DNA from 2 places in the Actinobacillus pleuropneumoniae genome. Region 1 is predicted to be linked to the other one. Evidence: riboswitches for the same ligand, from Rfam matches in the RefSeq annotation. Region 1 holds a riboswitch; the other holds the start of a gene.

Region 1 (9,103 bases):
TTTTTTTCATTCCCATCTTCATTCAATGGATAAATCGCTATCACGCCATCATCTAATAGAACATTGGCTGTTTTAGGGTGAAAATCATCATCAGGAATATCACCAATTCCGATAATTTTTCCATCTTTAACATAAAATGGATAAAAACAATTTTTCGCATCAGTTCTGTCTGATTCAGTACCACTATCTCGTAAATTTCTAGAATCAATTTCAGCTCGTTTTACATCAGCAATATATTTTTCGCTATCTGTTGGATATATCAAATAAAAGTATTCGTGAACATACGATATATTTTTGCCTTGTTGTCCTCTTGGATTATGGACTATCGGCAATGCAACTTTTGTCCAATCAGTAAAGGTTAGACTTAATAATTGCCCCAATAATTCTTGTTCAACTTCATCAATAGCAACAGCTTGAGAGGATTCTCTTGCCAAAAGATTTTTACCAAGTTCTATTCTGTTACTCATAAGCGATAACCAAGCAGAATGTTTAAAGGTATTTTTATATAAAATTTCCGAAGAATTAGCGTTATACGGCGGATCAATATAAATACATTTCACTTGTTCTTTATATCTTTCTTGCAATAAATTTAAGGCCTGGAAATTATCAGAGTGAATTAGCAAGCCGCCTGTTTTATCGTCCAAATGCTCAATTTCACCCAATACTTCGGCTTGAAATTTCGGTTCAAATAAAGACGTATCCACCACCAAGTGCGGATAATTTTGGCAAATTTCTGTCGCATTTTTACCACTTGTATCCACGTTAAACAAGGCTTGCCATTGGGCGGTTTGTTTTGGATTATTTAATGCCGTCTGTATTTGCTCTTCATTTAAATAATCAAGCGTAATCAGATAATGACAACCTGCGACAAATTTCTTTTTCAGCCATAATTTCTTTTGAAAATCTTCTAACTGGGCTAAAAAGGCGATAATTTCTTTTGCCACCGTTTTTAAGGTTTTAATGGTTTGTAAGTTTTGCTCAATATGAGAAAAATCAGTGCTGTCTTGAATGTTATCCAAGTTCATCACTTCATTTTTGATATAAAAATCAAGCTCTTGATTTAAAAACTTGCCGAGATTTTTGTGAATAAAATAATCAGCGGTATTTTTAGCGGTGTAATCAGTGAGATATTTTTCCAACAAGGTGCGAGTTTTGTTTTTCTCTGTTGGCATTGGTTTTAAAATATCCAAAAATTCATCACTAATGGCAAAAGTTTTTATTTTTTCCACCGCTTGCGTGATGTAATCCGCCTGTTTTTCTTTTTTGTTTACCACGTTGTATTCAAAACGAATGGTGAGTAAATCGCCTTGAATATCAAATGGCAAAATATCGGTTTGGATTTCATCGCCGTTTTCATCTGTGGCGGTTTGAATGCGTGGCTCAATCAACGCAAACACTCGGGTCTGGTCGTTATCTTTGCGGTTGTCTTTTGCTGTGTCGGCTTCTACAAGGCGGAATTGTACTTTTTTGCCGTTTTCCAACGTAAACGCGTAATTACTGAAATTTTCGCCCGATTTGGTGTAATACTGGTCTTTATTTGCCCAATGGAGCATGACTTCTTCGCCTGCGTAAGGAATAGCGTAGGTGTCGCCTTTATAACGGCGTTGGCTGATAAAATCGCCTTGGTCGTAATAGCGTGAAAAGAAAGTATAGAGATGATTGTAAACGCTGTTTGCCTGTTCAAAATTGCCATTAAATGCACCATTGATTTTGTTTGGTAACGTGCGAGTTAAGAACTGCTGAATTTCGTTTTGGCGAGAATTGAGAATGCGATAAATACCGAAATCTAAATCCGGCTGATTGATTTGAAAAATTTCTTGCAATTTAGTGATAAGTTGTGCATGTGCTGTGCTGTGCTGTGCTGTGCTGTGCTGTGCTGTGCTGTGCTGTGCTGTGCTGTGCTGTGCTGTCATTAGGATGATCCTTTGAAAATGAATGTCAAGTGAATTTTACTAAAATCAGCACCGCTTATAAATAAAAATCCTTGTAATTGATAAAAATTACAAGGATTTTAATAGAATTTAGTTAAGTGGTCTTTGTGAAATCACTACATAATATCAAAAATTTCTGCAAATTCGACCGCTTGTAATTTATCGATTATCGACCGTGAACGCGTTGTTCTAAGATTACGTCTAAAGTTTTTTGTTTTTGCTGAATCGATTTTTCCGGCTCCGCTTTAACCAAAAGCGAGTAAATCAGATCAAGTACAAACAATTGCGCCATTTTGGTCCCGATCGAATCTCCTTGCATATGACCTTGTCGATTACCGTTAATCAACACATAATCCGCCACATTGGTAATCGGCGAACGAATATGATGAGTAATCGCAATGGTTTTCGCATGATTTTTTCGTGCGATTTTCAACGCACTGATTACCTCGTCGGAATAACCGGAATGGCTGATACCAATCACAACATCGCCTTCACGTAGCAATGATGCCTGCATATACATAAAGTGGTTATTGGTAACCGCATCGGTTTGTAAGCCGATACGCATCAATTTATGTTTGGCATCTTCTGCGGTAAGCCCCGACGATCCGACACCGAATAAGAAAATACGTTGCGCTTTTTGTAATTCCTCAACCACATATTCCAACTCTTGGAAATCCAATAGATTGATTGTTTCCGCAATCACATTATTTAAACTGCTTTGCAATTTAACCGCAATTTCTTTCGGTGTATCGCTTTCCGATACATCCGTATCAAAAATGGAATTACTGCGTTTTTCTTGCGTGGCTAATTCGATGGCCAAATCCAGTTTAAAATCGGTATAGCCTTTAAAACCCAGCGTTCTACAAAATCGAATAAAGGTAGCTTCACCGACATCCAATTGCTTGGCAACCTCAGAAAGAGAATTCTGACTTAAAATTTCAGGCTGAGCCAAAATCGCCGATGCGATTTTCTTTTCCGTTTTGGTCAGGCTGGTTTGTAACGCACCGATTGTATCTAATATTTTACCTCGAGCAGACATTTGCGCCTCCTATAGATAACTCACAGGTACTTTCACCACAAGTTTTTTAAGTAATTTATTTTGTCCGCCTACCGCATTTCCCGGTTTATGCGGTTCGTAAGGAAGAAAGATCGCAAACATATTCGGTTGTAAAATCAACTCGTTTTTATGTTCGATTTTATCGGTAAGTTGATAGTCGTCTTCATCTCGATATTCGTCATACAGTGCTAAATCAGGCTCGCTCAAACCATATTCAATCATTTCTTCCCCTGAGATAAGTAATTGAATATCAATAAATTTACGGTGCATTTCGGCTTTTTTCTCTTCCGCCGGCGAGGTTTCGAACTCCATCACGTTCATACGAACACCCTCTTCAAGATCCTGCCAACCTAAGGGAAGATTAACTAAATCTAAATTTTTAAGTTTTTCACATAAACGCGCAAAAACAGGGGGTAACGATTTCGCATAATCCGCACGAGATAAATCACCTAATAACATATTAACAGTCCTTACCTTAAATTAACTATTACATAGATTGCCGTATCAATTCAGCAAACACTCCATAAATGAAGATATACTCCAATAATAGTAGGTTAAAGACTTATCTTAGAAATAACAAGGAAGAAAAGGGAAAAATGAGAACTAGATCAAAATTTTATAAAACGCGAGGCATAAATATTTATGCCTCTTTGACAGGACTAACCCACATTGAGTACTAAGCCTAGCGAAGACAAATATTTTTTTTCTTCTTCTAAGTCTGCCAGAACGAGAGGATTTTTAGCTAAAAAACCCGAATCGAACGAGAGAAACCATTCGTTATTATCAATATGCAAGTTTAAGATTTTAGAGGTTACCGTCGCTTGACGAGAACGATTAAGTAAAACGGCCAATCTGAATAATCTTAGTAAGGTAAGAATATCGCGATGCTGATAACGATTGGTACTACGAATATCGCTACGTTTGAAACCTTTAAGATGAAAGCGCATTAAGGTTGCTAATAAATTCTGCTGTTCAAAATCGAATCCGGGTAAGTCTCGATTCGCAATAATATAAGCGGAATGTCTATTAACGCCGTTATGATTGATGACGATCCCGATTTCATGCAACAAACTCGCCCATTTCAGCATACTCGACAATTCCGCCGTTTGGCGACGGTTACGCCAACTTTTCACTTGCTCGAATAATTCCAATGCCGTATGTTCTACTCGATTCGCCTGTTGCTGATCAATATTAAACTGCTCCGCCAATGCTTCTGCAGTACGCTGTCTAATATCGCCGACTTGAAAACTTTTCTCTAACCCGTACATCACGCCTTCTCGCAAAGCTCCGTCGGAATAACGCATCGATTCGATTCTGAAAGTATGGAAAAGCGCGAGCAAAATAGCTAATCCGGGAACTAAAACGTCGGCTCGTTCCTCAAGTAAACCCTTCATCTGGATGCTATTTAACGAATTAAAACGTAAACAGTCGTCGATTAAAGCCTGTAAACGTTCTTCTGTAATTAATCCGTCACGGTAACCGTTCGCAATTAAAACTTTTTGAACGGTTTTTATCGTACCTGACGAACCTAAAACGTGTTGCCAACCGAGCTGACGATATTCCCAAGCCAAATCTTCAATTTTTTCCATTGCAAGTTGATAAGCGCTGTCAAAACGTTCAATGTTTAACTCGCCCTTTGCAAAAAATCGTTTGGCAAAGCTCACGCATCCCATATGACGGCTCTCGGCACGTAACGGCGTAAAATTATCGCCAATCGTCATTTCCGTCGAACCGCCGCCGATATCCACCACAAACTTTCGTCCGCGTTCAGGTTGAGTATGACTGACCCCGGAATAAATTAAACGCGCTTCTTCTTGCCCCGAAATGATTTGAATAGGGAACGGAAATACTTCAGCCGCTTGTGTTAAAAAGTCTTCATTATTAATCGCCCGACGCAAAGTATAAGTCCCGACCACCTTCACGTTTTCCGCAGAAAATCCTTGCAAACGATCGGCAAATAACGCTAAACATTCTACGCCTCTTGTAATCGCTTCTTGACTCAAAATACGATTTTCATCTAAACCGTCCGCCAAGCGAACTCGACGCTTCAAGCGTGAAAGTATTTGGATTGAACCGTTTACAATGCGTGCCACAATCATATGAAAGCTGTTCGATCCCAAATCGATCGCAGCAAACTCTCTCGGCATTAATTGTTTAGACGACGACATAAAAATATCCTTATAAACAAACGATGAAGATAAATATTAAGATTCTATCATTTTTACTACGAATCGATAGAAAATTTCTTCATTAATTTGACGGTATCGTTGTTTCTTTGAACAAATAAATAAAGTGGAATAAAACATTTTGACGAATCAAATTAAAAAGTCTAGGATTCGATTAGTTTTAATATTTACTAACCAAGAGGATCTTCAAATGGCTGATGTTAAAAAACAATCTTTCCAAGATATGTTGGATTATGTTCATCTATACCGTTTAAAAAACAAACTCCATCGTGAAACGGCGGACAATGATCGCAAAATTCGCGATAACCAAAAACGCGTATTACTTTTAGATAACTTGAATCAATATATTAGCGATTCGATGACGGTGGAAGACATTCGTGCCATTATTGCGAATATGCGTGACGATTATGAAAATCGTGTGGACGACTATATGATTCGCAATGCCGAACTTTCAAAACAACGCCGTGAAATCCGCCAAAAAATGGCGGCGCATAAAACGGCAGCATCGGAAAAAAATGAAAAATAATTAATCTCCCTTATCGAGGTCGGAAACATTTAATTTTTTTATAAAGCCGAATTAAAGATCCGACCTCTTTTATTTTCAAGCCTAATTCTTCTCAAATTAGCCCAATCCTTAAGCATTCTTATCATTCCGAATAAATATCGTTTGACACATTTATAAGAAAAAGGTATTTCTATACACGCTTTCCGTACTATTACGGAAGGAAGTAATGATTTTATCATTGCGGGAGAGGCGCAACACTCAGGCAGTTTAATCCAAGGCAACTAGGGCCGTTTGAGGATTAAATGATGGGAGTGCTTGCCGAGGTGTGAATTCACTAGACTGGAATGAACATCGGCTGAGTCAGGTTGAATCCTATCAGCTGTCATTTAACGTAAGTTTAAATGGAGTGCTCTGATTAATTGGTTCTTAAATCAAACCGCCTAATCTACTCAATTTCCTTTCGAATATCCACTACACATATCATCTATTATTTTTGATTTATAGGAAATTCTTATTATGTCTCATCTTTCGGTTGCAAAATTCGGTGGAACCAGTGTAGCAAATTTCGACGCAATGACATCTTGTGCGAATATCGTAACATCAGATGCCAATACGCGTGTTGTCGTACTTTCTGCGTCTGCAGGCGTAACTAATTATTTAGTAGAATTAGCGAACGGTTGTGAAAAAGAACGTCGTGAAGAAATCTTGGATGCGGTACGTACCATTCAATACAACATCATTGAAAAATTACAAAATCAAAGTGAAGTTTCCGCTGAAATCGACGAATTATTACAACATATCGCCGCATTAGCGGAATCTGCAAGTCTTGCTACATCCAACGCTTTAACCGATGAATTAATCTGTCACGGTGAAATGATGTCCACTAAAATTTTTACTCAGTTGCTAAAAGAACGTAATTTCCCGGCAGTATGGGTAGATGTGCGTGACATTGTCGCGACAAATAGCAATTATGGCAAAGCCGCACCAAATGACGAAAAAACGCAACAGCAATCCGATGCGATTATTAAACCGCTAATTGCAGCAGGTAATGTCGTGATTACTCAAGGTTTTATCGGTCGAGATGATGAGGGTAAAACGACCACTTTAGGTCGTGGCGGCTCGGATTACTCTGCGGCATTATTAGCGGAAGTGCTAAATGCGAATGACGTATTAATTTGGACGGACGTACCGGGTATTTATACAACCGATCCGCGTGTCGTACCAAATGCACAGCGTATTGATACCATGGCATTTAACGAAGCGGCGGAAATGGCGACTTTCGGTGCAAAAGTGCTACACCCTGCAACTTTATTACCTGCCGTACGCAGTAACATTCCTGTTTATGTCGGCTCAAGCAAAGCACCGGAACAAGGCGGTACTTGGGTAACGCGTGATCCGCAACCGCGCCCGACGTTCCGTGCAATTGCGTTACGTCGTAACCAAACATTATTAACGCTATCCAGCCTTTCAATGCTTCACGCGCAAGGCTTTTTAGCTAACGTATTCGCTATTCTGGCAAAACACAAAATTTCGGTAGATGTAATTACTACATCGGAAGTCAGCGTAGCATTAACTTTGGATAAAACCGGTTCGGCATCATCCGGTGCGGATATGTTATCAAAAGAATTACTGGACGAATTAAACGCTTATTGCCACGTACAAGTGGAACACGATTTAGCGTTAATCGCAATTATCGGTAATAATTTACATACGCAAGCCGGTGTGGCTAAACAGTTATTCCATACGATTGAGAATTTCAATATTCGCTTAATTAGCTACGGCGCAAGCACAAACAACGTTTGTACGCTTATTAAAAATGACGAAGCGGACGAAGTGGTTCGCGCACTTCACGCCGGACTATTTGAATAAACGTAAACTCCAAATATAAACAAGCGGTTGATTTTTGTAAAAATTTAACAAAAATCAACCGCTTGCATTTCGATAGAAGCGCTAAAAGAGACGACTAAAATACCGTCGTATGCTCTTAATATTCTCTATTCTCTTAACTTCTCAATTTCTTTGGTAAACTCTTCAATATCATCAAAGCTAAGATATACCGAAGCAAATCGAATATAGGCAACCTTATCCAATTGCTTTAGCGCATCCATAGCAAGGCTACCGACTAATTTACTCGGCACTTCTCGCTCGCCGGTGGACTGCAATTGAATAATAATCTTACTGATTGCTTTTTCTAAGTCATCCGCACTGACCGGACGTTTTTCTAAAGCCCGACTTAAGCTGACTCTTAATTTATTCGCATCAAAAGGCACTCGATTGCCGTTATTTTTAATCACATAAGGCACAACTAATTCCGCCGATTCAAATGTCGTAAAACGTTCTTTACAGCTCGTACATTCACGACGACGGCGAATCTGATAACCGTCTGCGGCAAGGCGGGAATCGACGACTTTGGTTTCCTCTGCGGCACAAAACGGACAACGCATTATGCTTCTCCTCTATTTTGCTCGAGAAAGGCCTTTAACAGATTTTCCGGCGGAGGCGGCATCTGTAGGAAAAAGCCTTGTGTTTCGATCGCTTGCAAAACTTCTTCATTTTTTGACCGCTTGAGCTGCTTTTCACCGTTTAAATTAAAAAGCATCACAAATTGCGGTTTACCGAACATTTGACGTAACGCTTCCGGAACATTGTCAAATTGGTCTCGTTTTGCCACATACAGAAACATTCCTTCTCTTTTCGGGCTTTTATAAATCGCACAGAGATTAGTACTCATCGTCATAGGCTCCGCCTGTATAGTTATCAAATCTTGAATATTGTCCTTGGAAAGTTAAACGCACTCGTCCAATCGGACCGTTACGCTGCTTACCGATAATAATTTCGGCAATACCTTTTAAATCGGAATTATCGTTATACACTTCATCACGATAAATAAACATAATTAAGTCCGCATCTTGCTCGATAGAGCCGGATTCACGTAAATCCGAGTTTACCGGTCGTTTATCGGCACGTTGTTCCAAACTTCGGTTTAATTGAGAAAGTGCCACAACCGGCACTTGTAATTCTTTCGCTAACGCTTTCAGAGATCGGGAAATCTCGGCAATCTCTAGGGTTCGGTTATCGGAAAACGCCGGCGCACGCATTAACTGCAAATAATCCACCATGATCATACTTAGCCCGCCGTTCTCACGATATACACGTCTTGCACGAGAACGTAATTCGGTCGGCGTTAAGCCGGAACTGTCGTCAATATAGATATTTTTGCGCTCTTGCAAGATTGCCATCGTACTGGATATTTTCGCCCAATCTTCATCGTCATGAATTTGTCCGGTTCGGATCTTGGTTTGATCCACGCGAGAAAGCGAAGCCAACATACGCATCATAATTTGGTCCGCCGGCATCTCAAGACTGAAAATTAATACCGGTTTCGCCGGCTTTTTGCGAGGATTACCGTATTCGTCCAAATCAT
Region 2 (9,103 bases), 300 kb from region 1:
AAATTCGACCCAAATTTGGTTGGATTATTCTGTTGGAAAACAAACATATCAACAACTCGCTAATAAATATCAGTGTTCAGTAAGAACGATTCAACGATATTTAGAAAAGGCTCCTAAAGCCTTCTTAAAAGCCCCTCAAAATAAATATTTAAACTTAATTATTGATACTACTTTCTTTCATCGTGATTTTGGCGTGATGGTTTTTATTGATAGCCTTTCAACCAAAGTGGTTTATCACCAAATTGTGAAAACGGAAAAAGATATTTATTACAAGAAAGCCATCAATCATTTAAGAGAAAAAGGCTATATCATTCAATCAATTACCTGTGATGGCAGGCGTGGCTTATTGAAAGATTTAATGAATACGCGCACGCAAATGTGCCAATTTCATTTAGTAGCAATCGTGATGAGAGCATTAAGAAAAAAGCATCAATCGCACGCAGGAAGAGAATTAAAAACGATAATAAAGACGTTAAAAGCCAGTTCAAAAAATGAGTTTTATTTAAAAATACATCACTGGAAAATAAAACATAAAGCCTTTTTAGAGGAACGGTCAGATAAACCGAATGAAAAAGGAAAATATCCTTATAAACATCGTAATGTGAGAAGTGCTTATACAAGTATAAAACGTTATATGGATTATATTTTTACGTATGAAAAGTATCCTGAGTTAAATATTGAAAAGACGACAAATCGAATAGAAGGATTATTTAAAGAATTAAAAGACAAATTACGCCCACATAGCGGATTAACGAGAAAGCATAAGATATTGTTTATACAGGACTTTTTAAATAAAAAGAGTCGGTAAAAATTTCTAAACATAATCATTACCAACCCTTTTGTCCAATAGAGGCATAGTTCGACAAAATACCAACCTTTTTGTCTACTATGCCGTAATAAATAAACGGTCTGATTTGCAAAAAATTTAACAAATCAGACCGCTTGTCATTTATCTCAGTAATGGGATAACTAATTATAGATCGTCAATCACAACGTAGATTTTAGATACCGGACCGTGTACGCCGACCACTTTGATTAATTCAATATCGGCGGTTGCACTCGGACCTGAAATGATATTTACGCAAGACGGCATACGTTCGCCGGCTTGAGCTTTCTCATGTAGAATTTGCGCAAGCTGTGCTACGCGAGGTAATACGGTGCTTTTGCGTACGATGACGATAGATGTTGTTGGTAGTAAGCTGGTTGAACGACCGTTATCTTTAGAGGCGAATAATACGATACCGCCCGATTCCGCTAAACCGTATTCGCCATAGACGATACCGATATTAGCTTGTTCCGAACGAGAAATATTTTCTTCACGATTGGTAAAATCCCAGATATAGCTATCGAATTTCGCTTTTACCGCATCGGTAATGCCTAAAGTTTCAAGGCGAGCATCGTTATTTAATACGATATTTCCACCGCCGTATTTTTCACAAACTTCTAATACGGCTTGTGCTACGTCAGCTTCTTTGGTTTCAACCACATCGACCAATAACACTTTTGCGAAATTCATAAATTCGTTGCAAAGTTCTTGTTGAGAAAGATGGGTTAAACGTGTAGTCGGGTGATTATTTACCGGTGCTTCCATTTGGTCAGGGACTAATTTACGTTCTCTGCCCATACGTTGTGCCAGTTTATTTAAAAAGTTTTCACGATTCTGTAAGTCCATTGTGTTGTCCTAGTTTTGCCACATTATTAATCTTTACTCATATAATAAGCGGTTAGAATTTATTGAATTTTTGCAAACTTTTATCTAAAAATAACCGCTTATTTGCAGAGGCTGTGGTTCAAGTCAAATTATTTACGATTTTTAAACCATTCACGGAAACTTTCACCGTCCGCAGTCGGTAAGTCACGCGCTTTTGTCCACTCGGCTAATGCACCGACTTGAATTGGAGCTTTACCGTTTTTAATGAATTTACCGGCGATCTTCGCCCCGACTTTAACCCCCATATTCCAGACTGACGGATTTGAGTTGGCAAAGGTGAAACCTTTAATTGAAAGACGTTCCGAGAACGGCGTTAAACCGGCTTCGGCAATTTTTTCACGGTGTTTGAGGATCAATTGCGCCAAAGGAATTTTTACTGGACATACGCTGTTACACGCAGTGCATAATGAACACGCATACGGTAATTCTTTAAATTCCTCATAACCGCCAAGTAACGGCGAAATAACCGAACCAATCGGACCCGGATAGATGGAGCCGTAGCCGTGACCGCCGATTTGACGATAAGCAGGACAAGTATTTAAGCACGCACCACAACGAATGCAGCGTAAAACTTCCGAGAATTCGCTTTCTAAAATTTTTGAACGACCGTTATCGACAATAACAAGATGGAAATCTTCCGGACCGTCTGTTTCGCCTTCAAGACGAGGACCGGTCAGCCAAGTGTTATAAGCGGTTAATTTTGCACCTACCGCACTACGACATAACATAGTAATCAGTGCGTCCACTTCTTTGAAAGTCGGAGCGATACGTTCCATCCCCATTACCGCAATATGTGTTTTCGGTAGGGTTGTGGCTAAACGTAAGTTACCTTCATTAGTCACTAAGCAAACGGAACCGGTTTCCGGCACGGCGAAGTTACAACCTGAAATGCCGATATCGGCGGCTAAGAAGTCTTTGCGTAGCGTTTTACGTACGAAAGCGTTCATTTCTTCCGGTTGCTCGGTTCCCTCATAACCTAATACCTCGTGTAATTCTTTGCGGATACGATGACGATCTTTGTGGATCGCCGGTACGACGATGTGAGAAGGTTTATCGCCCACGATTTGAAGCAAGTATTCGCCGAGGTCGGTTTCCACCACTTTCATGCCTTCCGCTTCCAATACGTGGTTCAAGCCGATCTCTTCGGTTACCATTGATTTGGATTTAACGATGGTTTTTGCATTTTTCTCAAGCGCAACTTTACGGATATAAGCGGTCGCTTCTTCAGCGGTTTCTGCAAAAAATACGTGACCGCCGTTTTGGGTGACTTTTTCGCTTAATTGATATAAATAAGCGTCTAAATTGGCTAAAACGTGATTACGGAATTGCTTTGAAAGATCACGCCATTCTTCCCAATTTCCAAGTTCATCCACCATTTTTTGACGGTTTGCGCCGATGGTTTCTTGTGCTTTTACCACCGCCTTGCGCATGATGTCGTTATGAACTTGCTGTTCTACACGTTGCTTAAAGGGTAGGGTACTGGTTTGTAAATGTGACATAGGGCTTCCTTACTCTTGCATTAATACTTCTGCGATGTGCATAACTTTTACGTTTTTACCTTCACGGTTTAAACGACCGGCAATGTTAATTAAGCAACTAACATCCGCTCCAACCAGATATTCAGGTTCCACTTCGGTAATATTAACCACTTTTTCGGTAACCATTTCACCTGAGATTTCAGCCATTTTTACCGAGAACGTGCCGCCGAAACCGCAACAGGTTTGTTGGTTGTGAATCGGAAGTAATTCTAAGCCTTTAACATTTTTTAAAAGGGTGAGAGGTTCGTCCACAATGCCAAGTTTACGACTTAAGCTGCAAGACGGGTGGTAAACCGCTTTACCGGTGAGGCTTGCGCCGACATCCGTTCTTTTTAATACGTTTACGATAAAATCGGTTAAATCGTATAGACGTGCGGCAATTTTTTCCGCACGTTTCGCCCATTCCGGTTCGCCGAAACGGTTTAAGTATTCCGCATAGTTTTTGATTGCATAGACGCATGAACCTGCCGGTGCAACGATAGGGTAGTCGTTTACCTCAAAAGTTTCGATAAGGTTTTTCATACCCGGAATCGCTTGTTTCGCATAGCCGCTGTTCATTGCCGGTTGTCCGCAACAGCCTTGTTTCTCTAAGAAAACAACGTTACAACCCAATTTTTCGAGTAAAAGTACGCTGTTTTTTGCTACGCCGGCTTTGACAATGTCGGCAATACAGGTCACATAGAAATTTACGTTCATAAAGAATTCCCACTTAAATAAAAATAAGAAACAATCGTATTTAAAATGCCAAAAATGACAAAAGGAAGTCAGCTGACTTCCTTTTACTTAATATAGGTAGAAAAAGTTTAAATTTAACCGCTTGTTAGTGTATCACGTCTTTTAGAAATCTTTCTCTACCACTTTGTTATTACACGTTAAAGAAGATTGGAATAATCGTTAAAGCAACGATTGCCGCAATCACGCCGTAGATAAACATCGGTAAGACAGTTTTCTTAAGGATTGCGCCTTCTTGATTTTGAATATTTAATACTGAGTTTACCGCTACGATATTGTTAATACATACCATGTTACCCATTGCGCCGCCTACGGATTGTAATGCAAGCACTAATGAAGTGGATAAGCCGGTAATTTCTGCGGTTGATAACTGTACGCTACCGAAAGTTAAGTTAGATACCGTGTTAGAACCGGAGAAGAACGCACCTACCGCACCTAAGTATGAAGCGAAGATTGTCCAATATTCGCCGGTTGCCGCTGCAAAGCTCTTACCAATGATTTTCACCATTGAACCGTCGTTACCGACTAACATTAAATTCACCATGATTAACGCACCGACTAATGCGATAAATGGGTTTTTGGTTTGTTTAAAGCTACCTGCAAATACGTCTTTTACTTTTGAACCGCTTAACGCAAATAACGGGATACAAATTAATACGGTAATTACAAACGGGATTAATGCCGGCACATAAAGTAATTTATAGTTTGCACTTACCGTCGTACCGAAGATATTTTTTAAACTGAATACTAAACCTTGGCTGATTTCAAATTGACCTAATGAACCTAATTGAGTGCTGATCCAAGCGGTCGTGTTGTTCATCATCGCTTTAAACGGTAACTGTTGGATACGCGTTACGATTAAGAAGCCGATTAGTAAGCCGGTAGGAAGTAATGCTTTTGCGACTTCTTTTGCCGTTACTGACGAGTTATCTAATGTATTTTCAACTTTCGCTAAACCTACACCTTTATTTGCAAGGAAAATCGAAATAAACATACCGATTGCGCCGCCGACTAACGACGGGAATTCGTAGTTTACTTGTGCAAGGAAGAAATAAGGAATAACGCAAGCAAATACGCTTAAATAAACGAATACGATATTTTGACGGATTTCTTTCCAAGTGACGATAAAGCTTAGAGCAATTACTGGAATCACTAATGCGGCAAAAGCATGAATTAATGCGGTCATTGAACCGATTTTAAGAATTTGCGCTTCCGCTAAGTTTAGCGAACCGAAACCGAACCAAGTCGGCGTACCTACCGCACCGAATGATACCGGCACTGAGTTCATAATTAATGCAAGGATCGCCACTTTAATCGGGTTAAAGCCTAAACCGACTAAAATCGGTGCGGCAATTGCCGCCGGCGTACCGAAACCGCTCGCACCTTCAATCATAAATGCGAACGCCCAACCGATGATCATAAGTTGCGCCACCGGATTCGGGTTAATCGTACCTAACCATTTGCGTAATGTATTGGTTACGCCTGACGCTTCGGAGAAGCGGTTGAATAAAATCGCACCGAAGATAACGGTAATCGGAGTAAATACCGACATAATAGCCGATGAGATATTTGCACTGATAATGGTAATATCGGTTGCAAAGAAAAGCAGATGGATAATCAGTACGACTACCGCAACCCACGGTAATGCAATATAGGATGGTAATGCGTTACGTTTTACCATTAAATAAATGAGTAAAACGATTGGGAAAATACTAAGGAATAACGCCATAAAAAGCCTCGTAATGCAATTTAATAATGAATGGTTAAAATAATGTTAAATAGGTAACTGCATTGTATGTAAGATTTTTCAAAAAAATAGAGGGGATGTGTAAATTTATGATGAAGATCACACTTTTTTATAATGATTGATTAAAAAATAACCATTAAAATTAGTGGAGTTTTTACTATTTTTTTGTTTTAACTCTAATGAGTTAGGTAATAAATAGTTATTATGGAAGCACACAAAATTTTGTAGGAAGATGATTTAATTCCTAAACTATGTAATATGAAATGTAGAAATTAATAGGCTTTATTTAAAAATGTAGCATTATAAGTGATGGGGAATATTAAGCGTTAGTCTTTGATATTATAGAGAAATAATTATTGGTTATTTAAAAGATTAATATTGTATAAATTAAGTAAAATAAAAAAACGGGATTAATATTATATTAGTCCCGTTTTTTATGATGAAAAATTATATAGCAAAAGATGCTAAACTTTTACCTTCATCCAGTGCTTTTTGAATCGGGCGAGGCGTACGTCCTTGTCCCGTCCAAGTTTTTTCATTGCCGTTTTCATCAACATATTTGTATTTTGCAGGACGAGGTGCGCGAGGCTCACGTTTCTTGTGTTCCGTGGCATTATTCAATAATGCTACGAGTTCTTCTGCCGAGATTCCGTCCTGTGCTAATAACTCCTTATATTTCTTTAGTCCTTCCATGACTTTCGCTTGCTCAAGTTCTTGCGCTTTTACTAATTCACGCTTTTCTTCAACGACAATCGATACTTTCTCAAGTAAAGATTCCATTTGTTCTAAGGTTGAATCTTTCGCAAGCGCTCTTAGATTACGGATATTTGATAACGTTTTTAAAATTTCTGACATTTTTTATCTCCAAATAAAGACCATATAAAATAATAGAAAATAGTATAATTATTGTGACATTTCAGAATGATAATTATCCTGAAAATATATTTTATATATTAACGGAATAGTTATTTAAGGTAAAGTAAGCGAGTCATTATTTTTTAATTTTATGAAATGGAATAATTTATTATTCGTCTGGTTATTCGCGAAATGTTAATAAAAATATAGCGTTTAGCTATTGGCAATCGAGGCAGATTAAGGTAATCTTACAAAGTCCTACAAATCGTAGAGGTGCAAATCCGATAAGTACTTTTTCTGAGTGGAGAACGAGGAGGAAAAAGGAAAGGCGTATTTGCCGAAATCAGTTAAGCGTCATCTTAATTGGTTGGGGTCGTTACCGAAAGGGACGACACTGTCGTAATCCTTGTATTACGGAGTGCTACTGCTAGGGTCGGTTCTATTCTTATTATTTCAGATTGCCTACCTCATCTTATGCGTTGCATAAATTCTCTCAGTAGATCCTCTTCTTTGTTTGGCTAGTATTTCATTACAAAGTAACTTTTTTAGAGGTTTTATGAATTTAATTGATTATTCAAGTTCGTTGCTGTCGATTATACCGGCATCGCTTGCTTTACTATTAGCTATGGTTACTCGACGAGTATTGCTGTCTTTAAGTGTCGGTATCTTAGTCGGTGCCTTTATGCTTTCGGCAAAATTTGTGGACGGTTTCGTTTATTTAAAAAATATTGCTATCGGTTTGGTTTATGCTGACGGTGAATATTCGTTCGGAAAAGTACAGATCTTAATTTTCTTACTTTTATTAGGCGTGTTTACCTCTTTATTAACTTATTCGGGCAGTAATCAGGCTTTTGCCAATTGGGCGAAGAAACATATTAAAGGGCGCCGCGGTGCGAAATTATTAACCGCCTGTTTAGTTTTCGTGACGTTTATCGACGACTATTTCCATAGTCTGGCTGTTGGGGCGATTGCTCGACCGGTAACGGATAAATTTAAAGTTTCGCGTGCAAAATTAGCTTATATTCTTGATTCGACCGCCGCACCGATGTGCGTGCTTATGCCGGTTTCCAGCTGGGGAGCTTCAATTATCGCAACAATCGGCGGTTTATTGGCGACTTATAATATTACCGAATATACGGCGATCAGCGCATTCGCTTCAATGAGTTTGATGAACTACTATGCGTTATTTGCCTTAATTATGGTGTTTATCGTAGCTTATTTCTCATTTGATATCGGTTCAATGAGTCGTTTTGAAAGAAAAGCGTTGGCTTCGGAAACACATACGAATGAAGATGCGGATGTCGAATCCAAAGGTCGAGTATATGCTTTAATCGTACCGATTCTTGTGTTGATTGTAACCACCGTTACTTCTATGATTTATACCGGAGCGCAGGCATTGGAAGCCTTTAGCTTATTGGGTGCGTTTGAAAATACCAATGTCAATCTCTCTTTAGTTATCGGCGGATCGGCGGGGGTATTGGCAGTAATGCTTTGTACGCTCGGTTTAATTAAAGCGGAAGATTATCCGAAAGCGATTTGGGTAGGTTGCAAATCTATGTTCGGTGCGATTTTAATTTTAACGCTTGCTTGGTTAATCAGTAGTGTCGTAAAAGATATGCATACCGGTGATTATTTATCTACGCTTGTTGCCGGCAATATTAATCCGGCCTTTTTACCTGCTATTTTATTTGTGCTTGCGACCGTTATGGCATTTGCAACCGGTACAAGCTGGGGGACATTTGGGATTATGCTACCGATTGCCGCAGCAATGGCGATTAATGTGGATGCAAGCCTTTTAATTCCGTGTATGTCTGCGGTTATGGCAGGGGCGGTATGTGGCGATCACTGTTCTCCGATTTCTGATACGACGATCCTATCTTCAACCGGCGCACAATGTAACCATATCGATCACGTAACTTCACAGTTACCTTATGCGTTACTTGTTGCGGTTGCTTCCATTATCGGATATTTAGTGCTTGGCTTTACCGGATCCGCCGTATCCGGATTTATTACCACGGCTGTTGTGATGATGGTATTGATTTTTATCTTTAGATCTAAAAAAATGACGGCTTAAGGTTTAATGCAATCCTTTTTGACAAGCGGTGAAATTTGTAAGAATTTTTGCAAATTTCACCGCTTGTTTTTTATTGTTGCTTATTCGTAATGATTTCTGAAATGTGTGAATTATCTCACATTATTTCCCTATTTAATTGTGTACTATCTTTTATATAGTAGTTCTAATTTAAAAGTCTTATTGATAATCTTGAGGGGGGAATAATATGAAAAAATTAGCAATATGTTCATTAGCCGTCGGGATAAGTTTGTCTTCTTCCGTTATCGCTCAAGATACGCTGGGTGTGAGCTTATATCAGTACGACGATAATTTTATTCGATTAATGCATGATGAATTAATCTCATATACGTCAGAAAATCCTTCTCTTTCTCTATTAATGAATGATGCGCAAAATTCGCAATTTGTGCAAAATAACCAAGTACAAACTTTAGTTAATCATAAAGTAG

Evidence for each region. A riboswitch is a leader RNA that binds a small molecule or an ion and turns the genes downstream of it on or off. The one in region 1 is predicted to bind lysine.
Region 2: another riboswitch for lysine. It lies ahead of DRF63_RS02405 (Na+/H+ antiporter NhaC family protein); the one in region 1 lies ahead of lysC (lysine-sensitive aspartokinase 3).

What each region holds. Positions count from the first base shown of each region.
Region 1 covers NZ_CP030753.1:826,156-835,258, forward strand. The annotation lists gene DRF63_RS03755 (site-specific DNA-methyltransferase) at 1-1,823, opposite strand, end outside; gene DRF63_RS03765 (MurR/RpiR family transcriptional regulator) at 2,098-2,970, opposite strand; gene nanQ (N-acetylneuraminate anomerase) at 2,980-3,447, opposite strand; gene ppx (exopolyphosphatase) at 3,648-5,156, opposite strand; gene DRF63_RS03780 (DUF496 family protein) at 5,365-5,700, shown strand; lysine riboswitch at 5,916-6,099, shown strand; gene lysC (lysine-sensitive aspartokinase 3) at 6,196-7,548, shown strand; gene nrdR (transcriptional regulator NrdR) at 7,674-8,123, opposite strand; gene DRF63_RS03795 (YcgL domain-containing protein) at 8,123-8,410, opposite strand; gene DRF63_RS03800 (replicative DNA helicase) at 8,400-9,103, opposite strand, start outside.
Region 2 covers NZ_CP030753.1:528,547-537,649, forward strand. The annotation lists gene DRF63_RS02375 (IS256 family transposase, variant Zn-binding type) at 1-808, shown strand, start outside; gene DRF63_RS02380 (LutC/YkgG family protein) at 974-1,672, opposite strand; gene DRF63_RS02385 (LutB/LldF family L-lactate oxidation iron-sulfur protein) at 1,801-3,210, opposite strand; gene DRF63_RS02390 ((Fe-S)-binding protein) at 3,220-3,945, opposite strand; gene DRF63_RS02395 (L-lactate permease) at 4,115-5,710, opposite strand; gene DRF63_RS02400 (H-NS family histone-like protein) at 6,176-6,583, opposite strand; lysine riboswitch at 6,844-7,015, shown strand; gene DRF63_RS02405 (Na+/H+ antiporter NhaC family protein) at 7,140-8,657, shown strand; gene DRF63_RS02410 (substrate-binding domain-containing protein) at 8,863-9,103, shown strand, end outside.